2 regions of the Martelella sp. FOR1707 genome follow, and region 2 is predicted to be linked to the other one. Evidence: predicted binding sites of a transcription regulator. Region 2 holds the regulator's gene; the other holds the start of a gene.

What was found. Region 2 encodes PhoB, which activates phosphate uptake and scavenging genes when phosphate is short. Its sites were predicted from a motif close to TGTCATNNANCTGTCAT; they were not measured.
Region 1: a site for PhoB is predicted at 2,321-2,337, ahead of V6765_RS13060 (bifunctional 2',3'-cyclic-nucleotide 2'-phosphodiesterase/3'-nucleotidase). Genes of this name have one in related genera too.

Annotation. Positions count from the first base shown of each region.
Region 1 covers NZ_JBAKFP010000004.1:353,090-357,242, forward strand. The annotation lists gene ald (alanine dehydrogenase) at 1-1,088, opposite strand, end outside; gene V6765_RS13050 (Lrp/AsnC family transcriptional regulator) at 1,236-1,697, shown strand; gene V6765_RS13055 (N-acetyltransferase family protein) at 1,694-2,275, opposite strand; gene V6765_RS13060 (bifunctional 2',3'-cyclic-nucleotide 2'-phosphodiesterase/3'-nucleotidase) at 2,416-4,153, shown strand, end outside.
Region 2 covers NZ_JBAKFP010000005.1:367,275-371,427, reverse strand. The annotation lists gene pstB (phosphate ABC transporter ATP-binding protein PstB) at 1-498, shown strand, start outside; gene phoU (phosphate signaling complex protein PhoU) at 512-1,231, shown strand; gene phoB (phosphate regulon transcriptional regulator PhoB) at 1,254-1,937, shown strand; gene V6765_RS16035 (hypothetical protein) at 1,949-2,134, opposite strand; gene V6765_RS16030 (orotate phosphoribosyltransferase) at 2,300-2,995, shown strand; gene V6765_RS16025 (carbohydrate kinase family protein) at 3,032-3,958, shown strand; gene V6765_RS16020 (M3 family metallopeptidase) at 3,974-4,153, opposite strand, start outside.

The DNA of each region.
Region 1 (4,153 bases), on a different contig from region 2:
GCCAGCTCATAGCCGAGCGCGGCGGCGACGGCGGCATTGGTCACCCGGCCGCGGTGGACGTTGAGGCCGTTGCGCAGATGACGGTCCTCGGAAACCGCGGCGAGCCCCTTGTCGGCCAGCATCAGCCCGTAATGCAGCGTCGCATTGTTCAGCGCGGCAGCGGAGGTGATCGGCACGGCGCCCGGCATGTTGGCGACGCAGTAATGCACCACGCCATCGACGATGAAGGTCGGGTCGGAATGGGTGGTGGCGTGCGAGGTCTCGAAACAACCGCCCTGGTCGATCGCGACATCGACCATGACCGCGCCGGTCTTCATACCCGGCAGCATTTCGCGGGTCACGAGCTTGGGCGCGGCCGCCCCCGGCACCAGCACCGCGCCAACGACCAGATCGGCGGCAAAGATCTCGTTCTCAAGCGCTTCCGTGGTCGAGTACAGCGTCTTGACCCGCCCGCGGAACAGCTCGTCAAGCATGCGCAGACGCGGCAGCGAGCGGTCGAGGATCGTGACCTCGGCGCCAAGTCCGGTCGCCATCAGCGTGGCGTGCAGGCCGACAACTCCGCCGCCGATCACCACCACCTTGCCGGGCTGGACACCGGGAACGCCGCCCAGCAGCACGCCGAGCCCGCCATTGGCCTTCTGCAGCGCGGTGGCACCGGCCTGGATCGAAAGCCTTCCGGCCACTTCCGACATCGGAGCCAGAAGCGGCAGCCCGCCGCGCTCGTCGGTCACCGTCTCATAGGCAATCGCCGTGACGCCGGAGGCAAGCAGCCCCTCGGTCTGCGCCGGATCGGGGGCCAGATGCAGATAGGTATAGAGCAACTGCCCTTCCCTGAGCTGCGCCCATTCGGAGGGCTGCGGCTCCTTGACCTTGACGATCATATCCGCCCTGGCAAACACAGTGGCGGCGTCCGGCACAACCGTCGCGCCAGCCGCGCGGTAGGCGTCGTCGCCGGCGCCGATGCCGGCACCCGCGCCGGTCTCGACGATAACCTGGTGACCATGCGCCACATATTCGCGCACCGATGCCGGGGTCAGGCCGACGCGGTACTCATGATTCTTGATTTCTTTCGGACAGCCGACAAGCATTTTCGATCTCCTCGCTCCAATCGGTACAACCTAACCGGGATTGAAACGCGAAATCGCAGCAATGTCCTTGCAAAGTTATCCTTGATTTTTCACTTTTTTCGTTTAATTTTCGAAAAAGAACAATAAAAATCGAAGGGTATTCGAACGATGGATATCGACGAGATTGATCGTGCGATCTTGAAGGCGCTCCAGAAGAACGGCCGCATCACCAATGCGGACCTTGCGGAAACCGTGGGCCTGTCGCCATCCGCCTGTTCCAGACGGCTCGATATATTGGAAAAAAGCGGCGTGATCGAGGGCTATACCGCAAGAATTTCGCCCGAGGCGCTTGGCTACAAGATGGTGGCGATCGTGCAGATCTCGCTCTCCGGCCAGTTCGCCCGCACGCTTGCCGAGTTCGAGGAGGCGGTAAAGCGCTGCCCGAACATCATCGTCTGCTACATGGTCTCCGGCGTCTATGACTATACGCTGCGGGTGGCGGCGAAGGACCTGAAGGATTACGAGCGCATCCACCGCGACTGGCTGTCGGCGCTGCCGCATGTGGTGCAGATCAACTCGTCCTTCGCGCTCAGGCCGATCATCGAACGGATCAATGTCGGCATCGATTAAGCTTTAGGCGACTTGACCAGCAGCAGCCAGTTCTCGCCCTCGGCCTTCCAGTCCTCGGCGGTGACGATCGCTTCACGCGCGGTCTCGCGAAAGCCGAGCTGATCATAAAACCGGCGAGCCGGCGCATTGCCGTCGGAGACGATCAGGGCAAGATCGCGGCCGCCTGCCATCCGCGCCGCCCGCTCCATCAGCAATTTCCCGAGCCCGCGCCGGCGGTACTCCGCATAGGCCGCGAGCACGTGAATATAGTAGCTGCCGACGGCCTTCGCCTTCAGCGCCTTCAGCGGTTCGAACACGGCATGGTCGGCCTCGCCGGTCGGCGTATCGCGCTCCAGGGGATAGGCCAGCAGCAGCGCCACGATATCGGAGCCAAGGGTTGCCACCGTGCCGTTCTTCCAGTTGACGACCTGATCCTCGCGACGGACGCTGTCGCGCCCGGCCTGCCACGGATCGCCCTCGCCGCCCTCAAGCCGCCCCCAGCGCCACAGCGGCAGGCCGTGATCGGCGATATTGATGAGCCGCACCATGTCCGGCGCATCCTCCGCCGTGGCTGCCCTGATCGTGAAACTCGAAACCAATCCACCCCTCCCCGTATTGACCCAAAGCCGGCTGCGCGTCTAGCCTGTCATTAAGCTTTCACAGACTTGCAATTCATTCCATGATCATTGTCAACCGCCGACGGCGCAAAGCCCGCGCCACAACAAAAACGGAGCCGCCGATGTCCGCGCTTTTCGAACTGCAACCGATCTCCCGCCGCACGCTGCTGCGCGGCATGGCAACGGCCACCGCCATGGTCGCCCTGCATCCGTTTTCCGCCCGTGCCGCCGGCAATCAGGCGCATCTGCGGCTGATGGAAACCACCGATATCCACGTCAACGTGTTTCCCTATGACTATTACGCCGACAAGCCCAACGACACGATGGGCCTCGCCCGCACCGCCTCGATCATCGACGCGATCCGCACCGAATCGACAAATTCCATGCTGATCGACAATGGCGACTTCCTGCAGGGCAACCCGATGGGCGATTACATCGCCTATGAGCGCGGCATGCAGGATGGCGACGTCCACCCGGTGATCAAGGCCATGAATGTGCTCGGCTATGATGTCGGCACGCTCGGCAATCACGAGTTCAATTACGGCCTCGATTTCATGCACAAGGTGCTGGCCGGCGCGAACTTCCCGTATGTCTGCGCCAATCTGACCACCGGCGAACTGGCGGACGACCCGACCAAGGACGATCTGATGGTCAGGCCCTACCTGATCCAGGAGCAGATGATCACCGATGGCGACGGCAACAAGAGCCCGGTGAAGATCGGCTTCATCGGCTTCGTGCCGCCGCAGATCATGGTCTGGGACGAGAAGAACCTTTCCGGCAAGGCCAATACCCGCGATATCGTGGAAGCGGCCGAAGCCTGGGTGCCGGTCATGAAGGAGGAAGGCGCCGATATCATCGTGGCGCTGTCGCATTCCGGCATCGATGGCACGGGCCCCGCGCCCCTGATGGAAAATGCCTCGCTCCATCTCGCCGGCGTCGGGGGCATAGACGCGGTGTTCACCGGCCACCAGCATCTCGTCTTCCCCGGCACGGATGATTTCGCCGGCATCGAGGGCGTCGATATCGACAAGGGCACGCTCAAGGGCAAGCCTGCGGTGATGGCCGGCTTCTGGGGCTCGCATATGGGCCTGATCGACCTGCTGCTGGAAAAGGACGGCGATAGCTGGAAAATCGTCGACTTCACCACCGAGGCCCGGCCGATCTACCACCGCACCGAAGACCGCAAGGTGATCGCCGATGTCGAAAGCGACGCGGCGGTGATCGCCGCCGCCGAGGCCGATCACGAGGCGACGCTGGAATATGTCCGCACCCCGGTCGGCAAGACATCCGCGCCGCTGCAATCCTATTTCGCGCTGGTGGCCGACGACCCGTCCGTGCAGATCGTGTCCAAGGCGCAGACCTGGTACACGAAAGACATGCTGAAGGACACGGAATACCGGGACTTCCCCGTGCTTTCCGCCGCAGCCCCCTTCAAGGCCGGCGGTCGCGGCGGGCCGGATTACTATACCGAGGTCCCGGCCGGCGACATCGCCATCAAGAACGTCGCCGACCTCTACCTCTATCCCAACACCGCCCGCGCCGTGCTGATCAACGGGGCGCAGGTGCGCGAGTGGCTGGAAATGTCGGCGGGCATGTTCAACCAGGTGGCGCCCGGCGCGACCGACGCCCCGCTGCTGAACCCGGATTTCCCGTCCTACAATTTCGACGTCATCGACGGCGTGACCTACAAGATCGACCTGTCGAAACCGGCGCGCTACGCCAAGGATGGCAGCCTCGCCAATCCGGACAGCCACCGCATCATCGATCTTGCCCATGACGGCAAGCCGATCGACCCCGAGCAGCAATTCGTGGTGGCGACCAACAATTACCGCGCCGGCGGCGGCGGCAATTTCCCGGATA
Region 2 (4,153 bases):
GGCATGGTGTTCCAGAACCCCAACCCGTTTCCGAAATCGATCTACGAGAACGTCGCCTATGGCCCGCGCATTCACGGCCTTGCCCGCCACCGCGCCGATTTCGACAGGATCGTGGAGACCAGCCTGCAGAAGGCCGGCCTGTTCAACGAGGTCAAGGACCGGCTGCATGAGCCCGGCACCAGCCTTTCCGGCGGCCAGCAGCAGCGGCTCTGCATCGCCCGCGCCATTGCGGTCAGCCCCGAAGTGATCCTGATGGACGAACCGTGCTCGGCGCTCGACCCGATCGCGACCGCGCGCGTGGAAGAGCTGATCAGCGAGTTGAAGCAGAATTACACCATCGTGATGGTGACCCATTCGATGCAGCAGGCCGCGCGCGTTTCCGAACGCACGGCGATGTTCCACCTCGGCTACATGGTCGAGGAGGACGACACCGACACGATTTTCACAAATCCCGCGGACCAGCGCACCCAGGACTACATCATGGGCCGGTTCGGTTAAGGAGACGCACAAGATGGCACACTCGCATATCATATCGGCCTTCGACGAGGAGCTGAAATACCTCCAGCGCCGTATCTCGGAAATGGGCGGCATGGCGGAAGAGATGGTCTCGCAATCCGTCGTGGCGCTGGTCAACACCGATACCGAACTCGCCGAAAAGGTGATCGCGGAGGATCTGGCGCTGGACGATGCCGAGCGTGAGGTCGGCGAAAAGGCGATCGTCACCATCGCGCGGCGCCAGCCGGTAGCGGCGGACCTGCGCGAAATCATGGGCGCGATCCGCATCGCCGCCGACCTCGAGCGCGTCGGCGACATGGCCAAGAACACCGCCAAGCGGGTGATCTCGGTGCAGGGCACCGGCGTGCCGCGCAAGCTTGCCCATGGTATCGAGCATCTGTCGGAACTGGCGCTGCTGCAGCTCAAGGAAGTGCTCGACGCCTACACTTCGCGCCAGGCCGACAAGGCCAATTCGATCCGCGAGCGCGACGAGGAGATCGACGCGATCTACACCTCGCTGTTCCGCGAGCTTCTGACCTACATGATGGAAGATCCGCGCAACATCACCACCTGCACGCATCTTCTGTTCTGCGCCAAGAACATCGAGCGCATCGGCGACCACGCCACCAATATTGCTGAAATGATCTACTACATCGCCACCGGCTCGCAGCCGCAGGGAGAACGCCCGAAGGACGACATGTCGCCCTCGGTCGGCTCCGGCGAGAGCAAATCCTGACACCATGTGACGAGGGCACGAGATGGTTCCGAAGATTGCAGTTGTCGAAGATGAAGAAGCGCTGAGCGTTCTGCTGCGCTACAATCTCGAATCCGAAGGCTATGAAGTCGAGACGATCGCGCGCGGCGACGAGGCCGAAATTCGGCTTCAGGAGCGGGTGCCGGACCTTTTGCTGCTCGACTGGATGCTGCCGGGCGTTTCCGGCATCGAGCTTTGCCGCAGGCTGAGGATGCGGCCGGAAACCGAGCGCCTGCCGATCATCATGCTGACGGCGCGCGGCGAGGAAAGCGAGAAGGTGCGCGGCCTTGCGATCGGCGCCGACGATTATGTCGTCAAGCCGTTCTCGACGCCTGAACTGATGGCGCGGGTCAAGGCGATCCTGCGCCGGGCCCGGCCGGAAGTGCTCTCCAGCGTGCTCAAATGCGGCGATATCGAGCTTGACCGCGAGACCCACCGCGTCCACCGCAAGGCCAAGGAAGTCCGCCTCGGCCCGACCGAGTTCCGGTTGCTCGAATTCCTGATGACCTCGCCCGGAAGGGTGTTCTCCCGCTCCCAGCTTCTCGACGGCGTCTGGGGCCACGACATCTATGTCGACGAACGCACCGTCGACGTCCATGTCGGCCGGCTGCGCAAGGCCCTCAACTTCTCGCAAATGCCCGACGTGATCCGCACCGTGCGCGGCGCGGGCTATTCGATGGAAGTGTAAGGCAGTGCCTCTCAGCCGTCCCCTTCTCCCCGTGGGGAGAAGGTGGCCGAAGGCCGGATGAGGGCAGCGGCATCGCCATGGTCGTGGCGCTCGCGGGTCACTTCAACGTCCGGGGTTCTCCCCTCACCCGGCGCATGCGCGCCACCCTCTCCCCTCCGGGGCGAGGGGTAGAAGGCTGCGATGGCAATGGGTTTCATCGGCGCCTCGCCGTTGGGCGCTCCGCAAATACCGCCCCCAGACATTGCGATATCGCATCGTTTCCTTATCCTGAGGCCATCAAAGCGCTGCTCTTTCGGCAGCAGGCAATTGATTTTTCCCTTCAGACAGGGCACGGACAGACCCATCAGACAAAAGGAACCGAGATGACGCGCGCGAGTTTTACTGAGCCGGCGGTGATGGCCGACCTGATGGCCCGGATGCTGTGGGAAATCCAGGCGGTGCATTTCTCGCCCGACGAGCCCTACAAGCTCTCCTCCGGCCTTGTAAGCCCGGTCTATATCGACTGCCGGCGGCTGATCTCGTTTCCGCGGATCCGCTCCACCCTGATGGATTTCGCCGCAGCCAAGATCATGGCCGAGGCCGGCTTCGAACAGTTCGACTGCGTCGCCGGCGGCGAGACCGCAGGCATTCCCTTTGCAGCCTTTCTCGCCGACCGGCTCGACCTGCCGATGATCTATTGCCGCAAGAAGCCAAAGGGCTACGGCAAGAACGCGCAGATCGAAGGCCATATGCCGGAAGGCGCGCGGGTGCTGGTGATCGAGGACCTGACCACGGCGGGCGGCTCGATGTTCAACTTCATCGATGCGATCCGCAATGCCGGCGGCATCGTGAACCACGGCATGGCGCTGTTCTACTACGATATTTTCGCCGAAGCCGGGAAACGTTTCGATAATGGCGGCGTTGACCTACATTATATCGCAACATGGCAGAACGTGCTGGCGGTGGCGCGCGAGAAGAAACTGTTTGATGACAAGGCGCTCGATTCCGTCGCCGATTTTCTCGATCAGCCGATGGCATGGTCCAAGGCGCGCGGCGGCATTGACCAGCTGCCCGCCTGACGCCGCGAACGCGATAAAACGAACTGGGAGAAGACAATGATCCTTTGCTGCGGCGAAGCCCTTATCGACATGCTGCCCCGTGAGACCACAAAGGGCGAGCCGGCGTTTTCGCCCTATGCCGGCGGCGCGGTCTGCAATACGGCAGTGGCGCTTGCAAGGCTCGGCCGGCCGACCGGCTTCTTCTCGGGTATCTCATCGGACCTGATGGGCGATATCATCCGTGAAAAGCTCGATGCCTCCAATGTCGACCATTCTTATGTCGCCACCTCCGACCGGCCGACCACGCTCGCCTTCGTCAAGCTGGTGAACGGCGCGGCGAGCTACGCCTTTTATGACGAGAATACCGCCGGCCGGATGATCACCGAGGCCGACCTGCCGGAGATCGGCGATGATTGCAGCGCCATGCATTTCGGCGCGATCAGCCTGATCCCGGAGCCCTGCGGCTCGACCTACGAGGCGCTTTTGATGCGTGAAGCGGAGAGCCGCGTGATCTCGCTCGACCCCAATATCCGCACGAGCTTCATCACCGACCCCGACAAGCACCGTGCCCGGATCGAGCGGATGGCGGCGAAAGCCGATATTCTCAAATTCTCCGACGAGGATCTCGACTGGTTCGGGCTGGAAGGTTCGCTCGACGACAAGGCCCGCCACTGGATTGCAGCCGGTGCCAGCCTCGTTGTCGTGACCCGCGGCGGCGACAGCACGATCGCCTACACCGCTAAAGAGAAGGTCGAAGTGGCAAGCGAAAAGGTCGAGGTGGTCGACACCGTCGGCGCCGGCGACACGTTTGACGCCGGCATCCTCGCCTCGCTCGACCTCGCCGGCCTGCTCACCAAGGACAAGGTGAAGACGCTTTCCGCCGATGCCATCCGCGATGCGCTGGCCCTTGGCGCAAAGGCCGCCGCCGTCACCGTATCCCGCGCCGGCGCCAACCCGCCCTTCGCCCGCGAAATCGGACTATGATCGGGGGCTGGTTCCCTACACCAGCCCGCGGCCCTTCAGCATTGCCTCAGGGCCCGGCATGCGGCCCCGGAACGCCTGATAGGCCGCCTCGGGCGCGACAGAGCCGCCTTTGGTGAGGATTTCCGATTTGAGCTTGCCGGCGGTTGCCGGGTCGAAGACGTTGCCGGCCTCCTCGAAGGCCTCGAAGGCGTCGGC